Regions from separate parts of the Micromonospora sp. NPDC049230 genome, predicted to be linked through region 3. Evidence: riboswitches for the same ligand, from Rfam matches in the RefSeq annotation. Region 3 holds a riboswitch; each other region holds the start of a gene.
The links. A riboswitch is a leader RNA that binds a small molecule or an ion and turns the genes downstream of it on or off. The one in region 3 is predicted to bind cobalamin.
Positions count from the first base shown of each region.

Region 1 (5,550 bases), on a different contig from region 3:
CATTCGTTCAGTAGCTCGCGGACGGCGTCGCTCTGCTGCTGGATGATCTGCTCCGCCACGCTCGGGCGTTCCTCGACCAGGCCGGCGGCGAAGGTGCCGCCGCGGATGACCCGCAGCGGGACGTCGCGCCCGGCGGCCTGCGCGATGGCGAACTCCAGCGCGAGCCGGGCGCAGTCGGAGTCGTCCACACCGACGACCACGGGGGCAGCCGGCGCAGGCGCGCCGCGTACCACGACGACCGGGCAGTGGGCGTGGGCGCTGACCGCCACGGTCAGCGACCCCAGCGCGGCGATCGCGTGGTGGCCACGGCTGCCCAGCACGATGGCGCTCGCCTCGGCGGACCGGTCGATCAGCGTCAGCGCGGCGGGTGCGTGCACGATGGAGATCGTGGTGCGGACGCCAGGGTGGCTCAGCTTCGCTGCGCTCACCGCCTCATCGAGGCCGCCGCGGAGGGAACGCTCCATTTCGCCGTCTGGCCAGACGGCCGGCGCTGGGATCATCGACGCCGCGGGCGCCCAGGTCGGCCAGTCCCAGGCGTAGAAGAATTCAACCGGGGCGCCGGTGCGGGCGGCTTCGTCCAACGCCCAGGATACGGCGGCGCTAGCCTCGGTCGACCGGTCGTAACCAACGATGATCCTCTTGGTGGTCATGACGTGACTCCCTTCTCGGTACGGCCGGCCGCGCTCAACCCGCGCAGCGCGGGGCAGGTGCGTGGGTGGCGATCCGCTGGCTCACCGCGCCCAGCCACAGGCTGGCGAACCCGTGCCGTGCCTGCGGTTGCTGAGCACCACCAGTGCCGCGTTCGCGGCGACCTCGAGCGTCCGGCCGCATGCCGTGCTGTCGGGTTCGGCGATGATCTCCGTGGCCCGCCCCCATGGCGGGCTCCTCTCACGTCCTGCTTCGATCCTCGGATTGCCCACGCCCGCGGGGTAGAGCGTGAGGTCCCGTCACCGCAGGTCTTCCGGCCCTCGCCGGCCTAGCTGGTGCAGGACCAACCGGCCTGGCGGGAACTGGCGCCATCGGAACCGAGCAGCCCGTCGCGGACGCGCTTCTCGCTCACCCACCTGGGCAGCGTGTGTCGCTTCCGGCTGTGCCGAACGGCCGCTCTCCGTGGCCCGACAGGCCCCGGCCGGTGCCGGAACGTGGCCTCGCTCTCCGCCTGAAGGGGTGCCGCCGCTGGTGTCAAGCCGCACGGCAGGGTAGGAAGGACGCATGATCCGTGTCTTTCTGCTCGACGATCACGAGGTCGTCCGTCGCGGCCTGGTTGACCTGTTGCAGGCGGCCGGTGACATCCAGGTGGTCGGCGAGTCCGGTCTGGCGCAGGAGGCGACCCGGCGGATCCCGGCGCTGCGGCCCGATGTCGCGGTGCTCGACGCCCGGCTGCCGGACGGCAACGGCATCGACGTGTGTCGCGACGTGCGGGCTGTCGATTCGACGATCAAAGGGCTGATCCTGACGTCGTACGAGGACGACGAGGCGTTGTTCGCGGCGATCATGGCTGGCGCCGCAGGATACGTGCTCAAGCAGATCAAGGGCACCGACCTGGTCGACGCGGTACGCCGGGTGGCGGCCGGGCAGTCACTGCTCGACCCCGCGGTCACCCAGCGAGTCCTGGAGCGCATTCGCAACGGCGTCGAGCAGCCGCGCGAGCTCGCCGGTCTGACCGACCAGGAACGCCGGATCCTGCAGTACGTGGCCGAGGGCCTGACCAACCGGGAGATCGCTGGCCGGATGTTCCTCGCCGAGAAGACCGTCAAGAACTACGTGTCCAGCCTGCTCGCCAAACTCGGTCTGGAACGCCGCACCCAGGCAGCGGTGCTGGCCACCAAGCTGCTCGGCGAGCGTCCACACTGACTCGGAGGGCAGCCGAAGATGGTGGTGGTGTCAGTCGCCGACCGCCGCGGTGTCGCAGACAGCGTAGAGGGCCGTCCGACCCTGACTGTCCGGCGGCGTCGAGCGCAGACTCGAATGATGCCGACGTACGAAGAGGACAGACGTGATCGGCTGCTCGGCCTGGGCCTGAGCGAGTCATCGGCACAGTGGCGGGAAGTAGCAAACCGGGCCGAGGCGCTGGCCCTCAAGCTGAAGATGCATGTCGAGCAGGCCAGCGACGACGGACAGACCGAGGCAGCGCTGGATCGACTGCGAGCGGTCATGAACGAGGCCTTCGAAGCCGCCGGTAACGCGTTCCGCGACGACGCCGTCCGCCAGGACATCCGCGACGTCGGGCGGCTTCTGGGCGAGGCCATCCACCCGACTGTCACTCGCGTGGGCGGTGAGGTGCGAGACCTGTTCGAACGCCGCTAAGAAGGGCCGGCCGGACCAGCCGCACGTGCTGCGGGCCCTGATCGGTTGCGGGCTCTACGGCGCGCTCATCGATTGCTGGGGTGGGCTCTCGGAGCGCCGCTGCGTCAGGCGGCTGCGGCCATCACCGTTCTGGTAGCTGTTTCGAATCGCCCCCGAGGCCCCAATCGCGCCGAATTTGGCGTTATCGGCGTCCGTTGACGGCACGCTAACCCGGTGGCGGAGCATGGCCGCTTGGCCCTCACGGTCGGCGACGCTGAACTCGCGGCCCGGCTCCGGAGCGAGCCGGGCCAGGGCGTCCACGCCGTGCGCCGGCGCCGGATCCGGAACGTCCGTGCCGGCGGCCCGGGAGATCACCGCGAGCGCCACCTCGGTCCGCCGGATTAGCCACCGGCACCGCTGTTCGTCCAGGCCGGTGGCCTCCGCGTGGGCGGCCAGCGCCCAGTAGAGGGCGTAGTAGGCGGGCGTAGTGGCTCAGCGTGGAGACGCCGGGGACGAGGATGTCGACGCCCGCCATGACCGGTGCCTCCACGGCCAACGGGTATCGGCCGGCACGCGCCGTCAGCCCCGGCTCACCCCAGGCCGGGCCCTCCACGGCGATCGACGGTGCGATCACGGTCGGTGTCCCCTCGCTGACATCTCGCCAGTGTCGCCCGTCCGGACCGCGTATCCCATCCGCCGAGCGGCCAACCACTATGGATGCGGGACGGAGCGGCTGCCAGCGGCATCGCCGAGCTACACGCGGGGTGGCTGGCGCGGGAGCGCCGCCACAACCACTCGGTCACTCCGTCGTCCAACGATCGTGGTGGATCACCGATGACACCGGGCGTCGCTGGCGCCAGCCGTGCCGCTCCAGGTCCGGCGTCTGCTCCAGATGGGTGACCGGGCCGAGGCAGAGCCACGCCACCGGGCGGACGGTGGCCGGGATGCCGAGCAGGTCGCGCAGGAACGGCTCCCGGTAGAACGAGACCCAACCGACCCCGAGTTGCTCGGCGGTCGCGGCCAGCCACAGGTTCTGGATTGCCAGGCAGACCGAGTAGAGGCCGGCGTCGGCGATCGCGTGACGGCCGAGCACGGCCGGTCCACCCCGCTGCGGGTCGTACGTGGTCACGACCGACAACGTCGACTCGCGTACGCCATCGATCTTGATCCGGTTGAAGCGTTCCGCCGCCGCACCGTCGAGAGTGGCCGCGAAGGCGTCCCGTTCCCGCTGTACGTGCTTGTGGAACTCCTGCCGCAGCTCGGGATCGCGGACCAGGATGAAGTCCCAGGGCTGGGAGAGGCCGACGCTCGGCGCGGCGTGCGCCGCCGTGAGGACCCGGTTCAACGTCTCGTCGGGGATCGGCGCCCCGGTGAACTGGGCACGTACGTCCCGGCGCCGGTGGATGGTCTCGTAGAGTCCGGTGTACAAGGCAGGCTCCCGCTGCGCTCGTGCCCCTGGCGGGGGCGATGGCGCGAGGCCGGTCTTCGGACTCCCGGATCTACGCTGGTCACCCGCCTTCCCAACCCCGCAGGGTCAGTGGCTGCGCCTGGTACGCGTGGGTGGCAGCTCCCCGGTCACCGCGGCGGGCCCGTGCCGGACTCACACCGGCTTCCCGATTCTCCCCACTCGCGCAGGGCACCTCGCAACGTTCGTGCCACCGCACACCATAACGGTCCCGACGAACATGGGACGAACCTCGCCATGATTTCGGCATCTTGCGTGGCGGCGGCCCCGCAAGGTCAGCAACAGAACCTAGACCAACCGTCAAGCAACACCTGGGACGGATCCGTCAAGCATCAGGTGGGATTAGACAGTGACGATCCGATCAGCACCCCGGTAGCCGCAGAGCCCGGGCCGCGCCACCGTGGCCATCGGGGCGAGTGGGCTCTGGCCGACGCCGATGAGCACCGCCCCGGCACGCCCGTTCAGTCTCCGGCCGAGAACGAGGTCGCCGACGGCAGCCGTCGCTGGCCCGACGGCTAGGGAAAACGGCTCGCCGTCACCGAAGACGTCGACAGCCTGGGAGGTGTTGCCTTGCAGCCAAAGCACCTCCAGTGCGCCGTGCCTACCAGCGGGTGGCGTTACCGACATGGCGGCGATTCGGATGGCGATCTCGAGCACGTTCCGCGTAACAGCCGCACAGGCCTGCGGGCCGATGCGGCTGATCGGCGCGGCGTCAACCGGCACCGAGGCAGACGAACGCCGCCGCCGTGGCCCCGGCGGTGCCGTCGCCGGCGCTGGCGAAGGCCTGCTGGGCGTCGGCGAGAGCCTGGGCGGGGCGGATGCCGGCCCGCATCCGTCGGTGCAGGTCCAGCATGAGCCCGGTGGTGGGGTCGGCCGGCACCGGCAGCACGGTGGCGATCAGGCACCGTGCGCCCAGGGCGAGCAGCACGGCGGTGAAGCCCATGACCTCGTCGCCGGGACGCACCGCGGTCAGTCCCGAGTCGCAGGCGGAGAGCACCACGCAGCCGGGCGGCCGGGAGACCCGTTCCCACTCGTACGCGAACAGCGGGCCGTCGGCCAGCTCGAGGGTGGAGAACTGGGGGTTGTCGGCGCGGAAGGTGCCGTGGGCGGCGATGTGGACTAGGCCGGCCCCGTCCAGCGCCGCGGTCAACGCGTCGGCGGTGGCGTCCGCACCGGTGAGCAGGGTGGCCCCAGGCAGCACCTGCGCGAGTCGGCGTACCTCGACCCGGCCGGCCGGCAGGCGCGGCCCGCAGGCCAGGACCGAGGGCCCGGCCGATGGTTGCCGCCCGTCCGCACTGAGCCAGGCGGTGGCCGACGGGGCAACCGTCACGGGACGTCCGGCACAGGTCGGCAACCCCGACCACGGCACGGCGTGCAGGGCCCCGACCGGCACGATCACCAGGGGGCGGTCGCCGAGGTGCCGCCGCAACGGATCGAAGAGCTGGCGGTCCAGGGTGGCGGCGGCGTGCCCGGCCCCGGCCCGCGCGGTGGGCGTGTCGCCGGTGGTGACCAGCCGGCGCAGGGCGAACCGGTGCCACCGGACCAGGTGCACCGCCTCGGCGAGCGGGCCGAGGTCGTGCAGGCTGGCCCGGCCGTCGCGGACCAGCACCGCCCGGAGCCGGTCGCCGTGGGCGACCAGTTCGACCAGCACGCGGGAGCCGAGCCGCCCGGCGAGCATGCCCACGCCGGGCGGGGTCACCACGCCGCTTCCGCCGGGCACCCGGCGGGCCAGGTCCTGGATGCGCCGTTCCAGCCGGGCCTGCCGGCTGCGCAGTGCGTGGGCCGGCCGGCCAGCCAGC
Region 1 is NZ_JBEZCZ010000020.1:4,221-9,770, reverse strand. Features, by position in the region: gene AB0A95_RS18240 (universal stress protein) at 1-650, opposite strand, end outside; gene AB0A95_RS18235 (response regulator transcription factor) at 1,213-1,854, shown strand; gene AB0A95_RS18230 (hypothetical protein) at 1,972-2,307, shown strand; gene AB0A95_RS18225 (hypothetical protein) at 2,362-2,673, opposite strand; gene bluB (5,6-dimethylbenzimidazole synthase) at 3,086-3,715, opposite strand; cobalamin riboswitch at 3,745-3,945, opposite strand; gene AB0A95_RS18215 (hypothetical protein) at 4,094-4,474, opposite strand; gene AB0A95_RS18210 (CHAT domain-containing protein) at 4,464-5,550, opposite strand, start outside.
Region 1: it holds a riboswitch for cobalamin, as region 3 does, so the genes downstream of both, bluB (5,6-dimethylbenzimidazole synthase) here and AB0A95_RS11325 (acyl-CoA thioesterase) in region 3, are expected to answer to the same signal.

Region 2 (5,550 bases), on a different contig from region 3:
GGTGCCCCAGCACCGCGTCGACCGAGTCGGTCCACGGCCCGACCGGACGACGAACTGTCTCGCCGATCCGCACCACCCCGGTCGTGACGTTCCCCGCCAACGGCTCCTCGTCACTGCTCACCTCAGGATCATGGCGCAGTTCGACACGGACGCCAATCGACGAGGAAACGTTGCGACTAGGTTGGCGACGGCATCCCTTGCTGGTCGGGTTCCGGAGGTGCGATTGATCGTTGAACGAGCGTCACGATGGACGGTAGGAGCAGGTCGTTGCCACCGATCGTGGCGGCAGCGTGCACGCTGTGCGGAGCGCCGTCGAGGTCGACGACCAGGGCACCAGCCTCTCGGGCGATCACGACACCCGCGACGGTGTCCCAGGGCTTGTTGGTGAGCATGATGAACGCGTCGATCTTGCCGTGAGCCAACCAGGCGAGGTCAATTGCGGCAGAACCGTGCATGCGGATCCGTTGGACGTGCCGGGTGAGCTGCTCGGTGATGGCAAGTCGCCCGGTGTTCTTCCGGCTGGCGTCGCCGCCGACCGCGTAGTCGCCGATGGCGACGACGGCGTCCTTGAGGTCGGTGACCCGGCTGGCGTGGATGCGGCGGTTGCTGGCGTAGGCACCGTCTCCCTTGGCGGCGTGGTAGCGGGTGCCGAGGAACGGCAGGTCGATGACGCCGAGGACGGCGTCTGCGCCGTGCAGGAGGCCGAGGGAGATCGCGCACAGGGGTGAGCCGTGGACGAAGTTGACGGTGCCATCGACGGGATCGAGTGCCCAGGTCAGTGTGCTGGTGTCGCCGCTGCTCCCGTACTCCTCGCCGAGGAAACCGATGTCGGGCGCCTTGGTTGCCAGATGTTCGCGGACCGCCCTCTCGATGGCGTAGTCCACCTCGGAAGCCATGTCGCGGTCACCCTTGAAGGTCAGCGCACCGGGCTGGAGCGTCCGCATCAGGTCGTGCGCCAGGTCGACGGCCTCCTGCGCGAGGGGGAGGAGGTGGGCGTAGTCGGTCATAGCTGGCGGCTGCGCTCCCAGAGTGAGGTGAACATCTCGTCGAATATCGGGTAGAGGCCGGAGGGACCCGCGCCGCGTTCGATGACCATTGTCGGACAGTCGACGCCCCGCATCCGCGGTAGGTAGTGCTGGACGACGCAGAGCTGGTCATCGATCAGAAGTAAGTTGGCGCGAATTGACTCGTCGTAGACGCCGATGGACAGGTGGTCTCGGGCACCTGCGGGGAGCCTGTCACGAATGCGGCGGGCCAGATTCTGGATGTTGAGTTCGGTGAGCGCGCTGAGGTGTCCGTCCGGATAGTCGTCCTCACGCTCCTGCCGCCTGATCGCCTCCCCGGCCGGATCGAGGAAAAGGCAACGGAGGCGGGTGCCGGCGGCGAGGAGCTTCAGAAGACGGTTGTCGGCGTACTGCTGACAGATGAGGTTGAGCGACAGGCCGGACGCCCGGATGTCCGTGGCATCCTCGAAGAGGACGTGCGGCGGCAACTCCGCCACGAAATCTGACCGGCTGGAATAGATCGCGGTGACATCGGCGCACTGGTCCCGCGCCGCCCTCGCGACCCGCAGGCCACTGACGTTTCGTTCGGTCGGGGTTCGGTCGCGTTCGCCGAGCAGGAGCGTCATGCGTGCGTGGCGGGGCATGGACAGGCCGGTGCAGATGCGGGTGAGGACGTCGATTGCTGCTGACCCGGCGGGCGCCGCTGGTGATCTCGCTGACCTGCGCCTGACTGAGCCCGGTGGCGATGCCGACGTTTGTCTGGCTGGCGCGGGTGGCTTTCTGGACGAGACGGAACACCTGAGCGATGTTCCGGGTGGCAAGGGCGTCGAGCGTGTCGGAGGAATCCCACAGCAGGTCGGGAACGGTGAACGCTCCAGTCGTTCGAACGCTCACGCGCGGCTCCCTTCCCACACCGGGGATGAGGGTCAGCATATCCAGCGATCTGATGACGGTGCCGGGACGACATCCGGAGGATGGATGGAAGTTATCCGCCGAGGGATCACGCGGTGTGATGGATGGCTGCGGTTGCGGTGAGCAGGGTCGTGGTGTGAGTCTTCGCTCCCGTCCGCACCTGCCGATGCGCCCCGCCTGGCTGTGCCGCACCTGCGCCGCCCCGTGGCCGTGCTCCCGCGCGCAACTCGATCTCGTCGCGGAGTTCTATGGCCACACGCTGGCGCTGGCCCTCTACCTGACGTCCTGCATGAACGAGGCGATCCACGACCTGTTCAGTCTTGGCGGTCGCCCCGACCTTGCCAAGATGCACGCCCGTTTCCTCGGCTGGCTGTCGTTGACCCGCCGGCCGCGCCGCTTCGAGCACGAGTAACCGAGGGCTGACCGCGCGGGTGCTGAATCGTCTACGACATCAGCTCCACAGGGAGTCGCGCAAGCACGTGGCTCCCTCCCACGCCGGCCAATCCGCCGATATTTGCGCAGGTCAATGTGGTTGAGGTGGCCGGGCTGCGCCGGGGTCCGCGTTGACCGGCGGCGCGGCGGTGTGGCAGCATTCGCGGCCTGACGGCAGTGAAGGAAGTCGGTGCGATTCCGACGCGGTCCCGCCACTGTCACCGGGGAGCGATCCCCCCTCGTGAGTCACGGCCGTGTGTCTGCGGTTGGAAGGCCGGGGGAGAGCGTCGATCCGGAAGCCAGGATACTTCGGCCGTCGGGACGTACCCCAGGGCGTGGACACCCGAGGAGGACCCGATGACGCACGGCGTCTCATTCATCGACGATTATCGTCGTATCGCGCTCCAGGTCGCTGGCTTCCGGCACTGCTGAGTCGATTGCCCGGCGCTGACCGGCCCCGGCGTCCGCGTCGGCGAGTCCGGCCGCGCCGTCGTACCGGCTGACGCCGCCCCCACCCGCTTCGTCCAGGTCGCCTCCGCAGCGGCCAGGGCGTCACTCTCCGGAGCCTGCCGTGCGCATCCTGCTGCTCTCCACCGCCGACACCGACCTGCTGGCCGCCCGCGCCAGCGGCGCCGACTACCGGCTCGCCAACCCCGCGCGGGTCACCGCCGACGAGGTGCCCGCCCTGCTCGACGGGGTCGCCCTGGTCGTCGTACGCCTGCTCGGCGGTCGACAGGCATGGCCGGACGGTCTCGCCGCGGTGCTCGGCACCGGGGTGCCGACGGTCGTGCTCGGCGGCGAGGCGCTGCCCGACGCGGAGCTGATGGCCATCTCCACGGTGCCGTCCGGGGTCGTCACCCAGGCGCTGGCGTACCTGGTCGAGGGCGGGCCGGACAACCTGGCGCACCTGGCCCGGTTCCTCTCCGACACGGTGCTGCTCACCGGCGAGGGGTTCGCCCCGCCCACACCCACCCCGGCGTACGGCGTGCACGGCGAGCACCCGACCGACCCGGACCGTCCCACAGTGGGGATCGTCTTCTACCGCGCGCACGCCCTCGCCGGCAACACCGACTTCGTCGACGTCCTCGCGGACGCGGTCCACAAGGCCGGCGGCAACCCGCTGCCGATCTTCTGCGGCTCGCTGCGCGGGTTGACCACGGGCGCCGGCCCGCTCGGGCTGTTCGCCCGCTGCGACGCGCTGCTTGTCACAGTGCTCGCCGCCGGCGGCGCGGTCGCCGCCGACGCCTCCGGAGGTGGCGACGAGGACGCCTGGGACGTCGGCGCCCTGGCCGCCCTGGACGTGCCGGTCATCCAGGCGCTCTGCCTGACCAGCACCCGGGCGCAGTGGGAGGCCAGCGACGCCGGGCTGTCCCCGTTGGACGCGGCGATGCAGGTGGCCATCCCCGAGTTCGACGGTCGGATCGTCACAGTGCCGTTCTCGTTCAAGCAGATCGACGCCGACGGCCTATCCGTCTACGCCGCCGACCCCGAGCGGGCCGCCCGGGTCGCCGGGATCGCGGTGCGCCACGCCCGGCTGCGCCACGTGCCCAACGCCGACAAGCGGGTCGCCGTGGTGCTCAGCTCGTACCCCACCAAGCACTCCCGGGTCGGCAACGCCGTCGGCCTGGACACCCCCGTCTCGGCGGTCCGGCTCTTCGCCGCGCTCGCCGACGCCGGCTACCACCTGGGCGACGCGCCACCGCCCGACGACGGCGACGCGCTGATCCACGCGCTGATCGCCGCCGGAGGCCACGACGTGGAGTGGCTCACCCCGGAGCAGCTGGCCGCCGCCGAGGCCCGGATACCGGGGCCGACCTACCGGCGGTGGTTCGACCAGATCCCGGCCGAGCTGCGCGAGCGGATGCGGGAACACTGGGGTGAGCCGCCCGGCGAGCTGTACACCGAGGCCGGCGACATCGTCCTCGCCGGGCTGCGCTTCGGCAACGTGGTGCTGCTGATCCAACCGCCGCGCGGCTTCGGGGAGAACCCGATCGCCATCTACCACGACCCGGACCTCCCGCCGAGTCACCACTACCTGGCCGCGTACCGCTGGCTGGCCGCACCCGTCGCGGACGGCGGCTTCGGCGCGGACGCCGTGGTGCACCTGGGCAAGCACGGCACGTGCGAGTGGCTGCCCGGCAAGGGCCTCGGCCTGGCCGCCGACTGCGCGCCCGACGCGGTCCTCACCGACCTGCCGCTGGTCTACCCGTTCATCGTCAACGACCCCGGCGAGGGCACCCAGGCCAAGCGGCGGGCGCACGCCGTGGTCATCGACCACCTGGTGCCGCCGATGGCCCGCGCCGAGACCTACGGCGACCTGGCCAAACTGGAGCAACTGCTTGACGAGTACGCGACGGTGCAGGCCCTCGACCCGGCCAAGGTGCCCACCGTGCGCGCGCAGATCTGGGACCTCGTACGCGCCGCCGAGCTGCACCACGACCTGCACGCCGAGGCGATGCCCGACGCGGACGACTTCGACGACTTCGTGCTGCACCTCGACGGGTACCTCTGCGAGGTCAAGGACGTGCAGATCCGCGACGGGCTGCACATCCTCGCCGACGCGCCCACCGGTGAGCCACGGGTCAACCTGGTCCTCGCGGTGCTGCGCGCCCCGCAGATCTGGGGCGGCGCCCGCGCCCTGCCCGGCCTGCGGCAGGCGCTCGCCGTCGCGTACTCCCTCGACGAGCAGGCGCTGCTCGCGGCACCCGGCGAACGACTGGCGCTGCCCACCGCGCTGACCGACGTGGTGGACGGGCCGGCCGGCACCGCCGCCGACGCGATCGACCTGATCGAGGCCCTGGCCCGACGGTTGGTCCTCGGCATGGAGACCCTGGACTGGGCAGTGGACACTGTCGACGCGGTGGTGACCGAGGTGACCGGACAACCGATCCCGGACGTCGCCGCGGTGCTGCACTTCGCCGCCACCGAACTGGTGCCCCGACTCGGCCGGACCACCGACGAGCTGACGAACACCCTCGGCGCGCTCGACGGCCGGTTCGTGCCGCCCGGCCCGTCCGGCTCACCCACCCGGGGCCTGGTCAACGTCCTGCCCACCGGGCGCAACTTCTACTCCGTCGACCCGAAGGCCATTCCCAGCCGCAACGCCTGGGACGTCGGGGTGGCCCTCGCCGACTCGCTGCTGGCCCGGCACCTCGCCGACACCGGGGCGTACCCCCGCTCGGTGGGGTTGACCGTGTGGGGC
Region 2 is NZ_JBEZCZ010000008.1:143,785-149,334, reverse strand. Features, by position in the region: gene AB0A95_RS10320 (phosphotransferase) at 1-73, opposite strand, end outside; gene AB0A95_RS10315 (inositol monophosphatase family protein) at 177-1,007, opposite strand; gene AB0A95_RS10310 (DUF5919 domain-containing protein) at 1,004-1,630, opposite strand; gene AB0A95_RS10305 (hypothetical protein) at 2,053-2,328, shown strand; cobalamin riboswitch at 2,529-2,658, shown strand; gene cobN (cobaltochelatase subunit CobN) at 2,920-5,550, shown strand, end outside.
Region 2: it holds a riboswitch for cobalamin, as region 3 does, so the genes downstream of both, cobN (cobaltochelatase subunit CobN) here and AB0A95_RS11325 (acyl-CoA thioesterase) in region 3, are expected to answer to the same signal.

Region 3 (5,550 bases):
CGTCGGCGGTGGTCGGCACCGCCGACGCCTGCCCGGACGAGTTGTGCTGCTCGCTGGCGGCCACCAGCGCCGGGTCCGGCTGGGTCGACGGCGGCTCCCACCCCTTCGGCGCTGCCGTCACCCGCCCCTCGTAGCGGAAGGTCAGGGTGCCCCGCACGGTGTCGCCGTCCGAGGCGACCGACAGGTAGCTCACCGAGTACTGGCCCTTGGCGGGCAGGTGGGCGACGGCCACCACCGCGGGGAACCCCGTCGTGTACTCCCGTGGCTCGAACTGCCCGTTGACCAGGAAGTACTCCCGTACCGGCTTCTCCAGTGGCTTTGGCTCCCCCTGCGACCAGCCGTTGTCGACACGGGTGCCGCCGGGGGCGGTGATCGTGAAGAACGCGTTGGCGGCGGCCTTCTCGGTGAAGAGGAGCCGCACCTCCGTGAACGGCTCGCGCACTGTGGCGCCGCTCGCCGGTGTGGACTCGGCGAGGGTCCCGTGCGCCGCGGCGGGTTGGGCGGACGCGAGGAGGGCGACCGCCGAGGCGAGGAGGAACGCGAGGAGGCCCGAGACCACCCGCCCGCAAGTCTGGGGGAGACGACGCATCTGGATATCCTCACCCGCGCGAGACTTTTTTCAAGAGGTGACGATCTTCTTCCTCGGACGACGAAAGTTGACGACGAGGACGCGGGCCGCCGCGACACGATGCCCCGGGTGGACAGATTCCCTGGCCAGCTATGCTGCCGGCGGCGCTGGTTCGCCCCGCCGTGACCGGCTGGGCGTCGTAGGAGGGAACCCGGTGGAAATCCGGGGCTGCCCCGCAGCGGTGAGTGGGAACGACCGCCGTCATCAGCACTGGGCCAACGGCCCGGGAAGCGACGGCCAGTAGGGGACCGGCACCACCGGTCAGGCCCGCGAGTCCGAAGACCTGCCGGCGCCGCGTACACAACCGTGTGCGCTGCCGTCGGCCTCGCGGGTGGGCTGAGCGGGCGACGGGCCGTGCGTGTGGCGCGCGGCCAGGTCCTCGTCAGCGGGTGTCCGTGATCCGGCGGTGTGGGTTCCGAGGGACGGACTACCGCTGTGCACGACACCACCATCGCCGGCCGAGCGCCGTCGGCGTCGCACCTGACCCTGTCGCAGATCATGGACCAGCACCACACCAACCTGATGGGTACGGTGCACGGCGGCCGGATCCTCAACCTCATCGACTCCGTCGCCGGTGTGGTCGCCGCCCGGCACTCCGACGGGCCGGCGGTGACCGCCGCCATCGACGAGACGGCGTTCCTGCGCGCGGTGCGGGTCGGTGACGTCGTGCACGTCGACGCCCGGATCACCTGGGCCGGCCGCAGCTCGATGGAGGTGGCCGTCAAGGTGACCGCCGACCGGTGGGACCGGGCGGTGCCGCCCACCGACGTGGCCACCGCCCACCTGGTCATGGTCGCCATCGACGACGACGGCCAGCCTCGTAGCGTGCCGCCGCTGCTACCGGAGACCGACGGGGACCGGCGACGGTACCGGGAGGCGGAGATCCGCCGGAAGCACCGGCTGGCGCTGCGACGTGCGCTGCTCGACGGTGCCGAAGACGACTGACAGGTGCTCGGCCCGCCCGTGGGGGGCGCGGTCCGAGGAACCCGCCCCGCCGCCGATCCGGTCGGATAGCGTCCACGTGAAGCCTCGATCACGGAGAGTGTGGATGGTTATGCGCGCTGCGGTGCTGCGGGAGTTCGACGTTCCGCTGACGGTCGAGGAGATCGATCAACCCATCCCCGGGCGCGGGCAGGTGCTGGTGCGGATCGTCGCCAGCGGCGTCAACCCCCTCGACACGAAGATCCAGGCGGGAAAGGCCGCGCACGCGCGTGTCCAGCCTCCCGCGGTGCTCGGCCTGGACCTCGCCGGCGTCGTGGCGGCGGTCGGCGCGGAGGTGACCGGCTTCGCGCCCGGAGACGAGGTGTACGGGCTGTGCGGGGGCGTGGGCGACCTCCAGGGCTCACTCGCCGAGTACGCCGCCGTGGACGCCCGACTACTGGCCCGCAAGCCCCGCGCCCTGTCGATGCGGGAGGCCGCCGCGTTGCCACTGGCGGCGATCACCTCCTGGGAGGGGCTCGTCGACCGGGCCGGAGTCCGCGCCGGGCAGAAGGTGCTGGTACACGGCGGTGCCGGCGGTGTCGGATACGTGGGTGTGCAGCTGGCCCAGGCGCGCGGCGCCGAGGCGTACGCCACCGGCGGGCCGGCGAGCATGCGGGTGATCGAGAGCCTGGGCGCCGTGCCGATCGACTACACCACAAGCAACGTCGAGGAGTACGTGCAGAGGTACACCGGCGGCGAGGGGTTCGACATCATCGTCGACAACGTCGGTGGCCCGACGCTCGACGCGTCGTTCGCGGCGGTGCGCACCCATCACGGGCACGTGGTCAGCGCGCTGGGCTGGGGGTCGCACTCGCTCGCCCCGCTGTCGTTCCGGGGGGCCACCTACTCCGGCGTGTTCACCCTGTTGCCGATGCTGACCGGGCGGGGCCGCGAACACCACGGCGAGATTCTGCGCGAGATCGCGGCGCTGGCCGACGCCGGTGCCCTGCGCCCCCGACTGGATCCACGCACGTTCACGCTCGACACGGTCACGGACGCCCACCGCCTGGTCGCCGGCGGCACCGCCGAGGGCAAGGTCATCGTGGACGTCGCCGGTTGAGCCGAGCCCTTGGTGGACAGCGAAGCGGTCGGGGCTCGCTGCTCCGGGCTGCGTTCTGCGGCCCGACGCGGTCGGTGCTCAAGGGCCCATGCGGATCTCGGAGACCTTGTATGTTTCGCACCGACGATCATTCACGTGGTGAAGGGAAACAGTAGTCCACATGCGACTGAAGATTGCGGCTGGCATCCTCCTGGCACTGGCCTTCCTGGCCCCGGCGACATCCGCGGTGGCGCAAACCAGGTCGCCCGGGCTCACCGGAACATCCTGCCGAGCGATCGTGTACACGGACATTCGTGAGCTTGTCACAGTCGACCTCGACACCGCCTCGGACACCGAGGTGCGGGTGCTGGCGAACCAGATCATGGCTGCGGCGGTCAGGGACTCGTTGACCACGTTGCCCGGCAGGATCCAGGTGGGGCTGGACGGCTCTGCGGATGATCTGCGGGCGTTCCTCAAGACGGGCCTGCGGGTCGCCTGGACCACGGATCTGCGGATCGCGGCGAACCAGACGATGTCGAAGGGTGGGGAGAACGTGCGGGCGGCCGCGCAGGTGGCGCTCGACAACGGGACCATCGATGTCCTTCTGACCTACCTCAACCACGGCCTGTACATCGCACGTGCGCTCGACGCGGGGTCCCTCAAGCTGTTCACGGATATTCGCGCGCTTGTCACAGTCGACCTCGACACCGCCTCGGACACCGAGGTGCGGGTGCTGGCGAACCAGATCATGGCTGCGGCGGTCAGGGAGTCGTTGACCACGTTGCCGGGCAGGATCCAGGTGGGGCTGGACGGCTCTGCGGATGATCTGCGGGCGTTCCTCAAGACGGGCCTGCGGGTCGCCTGGACCACGGATCTGCGGATCGCGGCGAACCAGACGATGTCGAAGGGTGGGGAGAACGTGCGGGCGGCCGCGCAGGTGGCGCTCGACAACGGGACCATCGATGTCCTTCTGACCTACCTCAACCACGGCCTCTACGTCGCACGTGCGCTCGACTGCGTGTATCAGCCGGCGGCGTCGGCCTGACGTCTCGGAGGCCGTCGGGCGTCTTCGTCGGCCGTGGACGGCGGGCTCGGGTGGGCTGCACCATGCGGGGGCGGCCCACCCTCTCGGCCCACCCTGACAAACGGCCATACCCTGTTCAGGTGGGCGTGGAACAGTGGAGGTGGGCGGGGCAGGAGCGCTTCGCGGGCTTCTGCCTCACCTTTCTGCTGAATCGAGAACCGGCCGCAGTCGCGGCGTCGCTCGGCGCCGACTCCCTGACGCTGATGACGCTGGCCGAGGCGGAACGGGCCTACCCGATCAGCAGGCCCGGGGCGCTGCTTCGACTCGGCGCGTTCGACAACTGGGTTTTCTGCTTCGAGGATCGGGCTCCGATCGCGAACAGGACCCCGGCGATCCTGCGCCTGTCGAAGGACACGCGAATGCTGCAACTCAGCAGAAGCGGCGACGGGATGGTTGTCGTGCGTGACGTCGTCGACGGGCGGACAATGGAGATGTTCGAGCCCGGTGGGGCCGTCTACGTGGACGGACCGCTACGGCCACGGATCGCGGCCCTCCTGCCCGCGCACTCCAGGATCGTCGCGGCGCTTGCTGTTGTGGGCGACGAGGTCGGGGCCAACCTGGACCGCGCAACCCTGGATGGCCGGCTCGCCACCGCGCTGAGCCCGCTCAACGAGCCGGCCGGCCGACGCTGAAGATCCGGCTGACGTCGCCTCCACGGATGGAAAGTGCTGGCAGTGATCACCCGACTGTGGCTCGCGGAGAGCCTGTCGATCCGGGACGGCCTCTCCGACCACATTTTTGATCTTGGGGCAGCGGAGCGACTCGCCCAGCCGCTAGCATCGCGCTGATCGCTGCCCCCCATTACGGAGACCCCCTATGCGCAAACTTGCCGCCGCCGCCCTCATGGGCATGCTCGTGGCCGTGCTCCCGGCAACGGCCGCCCTGGCCGCCGACAATGAGCCGGATATCGCGGTAACCTCCACCGCCGACAAGGCCAACTATGCCGAGGGCGACTCCTTCACCATCACGGTCACGGTGAGGAACAAGAGCTCGGTCGACGCTAAGCACGTGCACTACACCGGCGGCGACAGCGAGGGCGTCGACGGTGTCGCCTACGGTGAGCTGTCGACCGGCTTCGACCTCGCCGCTGGCGCCACCAAGACCGTTCAGCTCACCGGCAAGATCAACCGTGTGGCGGGGCAGACCGGCCGCGCATACGTCGCCTTCGAGCTGACCGCCGACAACGGCGAGGCCAACAACGCCGACAACATCACCAGAGTGCGGCTGCCGGTGGCGGGCGTCTTCGACGATCTCAGCGGCTACGTCTTCCAGGGCGGGTCCTCTGGCGCCGAGTGGACGCCCCGGACGCCTGGCGTCCCGGGTGTCAAGGTCGTCGCCACCAGTGCCGACGGCAAGACGAAGTACGCCGAGGCCAGCACGGACGCCAAGGGCCTGTTCCGTCTCGCCCACCTCCCCGCCGGCGACGTCCTGCTGACCTTCACGGCCCCGGCGGGCTGGAAGATCCTGGCCGGCGAGAACGGCGAGGACGACCACACTCTGACGTCGGTCAGCGCCGACGACGGTGACGACCCGCGCGTCTTCGTACCGGCGAAGAAGGTCGCCGTGAGCTCGCCGAGCGTCTCGCCGTCGGCGTCGCTGTCGCCGTCGGCATCGGCGTCGGCATCGGCGTCGCCGTCGGCGTCGCCGTCGCCGTCGCCGTCGCTGTCGGCGTCGTCGCCGCCGTCGCTGTCGGCCTCGCCATCGGCGAGCGCCGGCCCGGGCCTGCCGGTCACCGGCAACAACACCATGCTGTTCGTCGGCGCGGCCGCGATCGCCGTCGCGGTCGGCATCGCGCTGGTGCTCGTCGCACGGCGTCGT
Region 3 is NZ_JBEZCZ010000009.1:146,136-151,685, forward strand. Features, by position in the region: gene AB0A95_RS11320 (copper resistance protein CopC) at 1-589, opposite strand, end outside; cobalamin riboswitch at 720-934, shown strand; gene AB0A95_RS11325 (acyl-CoA thioesterase) at 1,127-1,573, shown strand; gene AB0A95_RS11330 (zinc-dependent alcohol dehydrogenase family protein) at 1,677-2,669, shown strand; gene AB0A95_RS11335 (ALF repeat-containing protein) at 2,830-3,693, shown strand; gene AB0A95_RS11340 (hypothetical protein) at 3,813-4,364, shown strand; gene AB0A95_RS11345 (LPXTG cell wall anchor domain-containing protein) at 4,549-5,550, shown strand, end outside.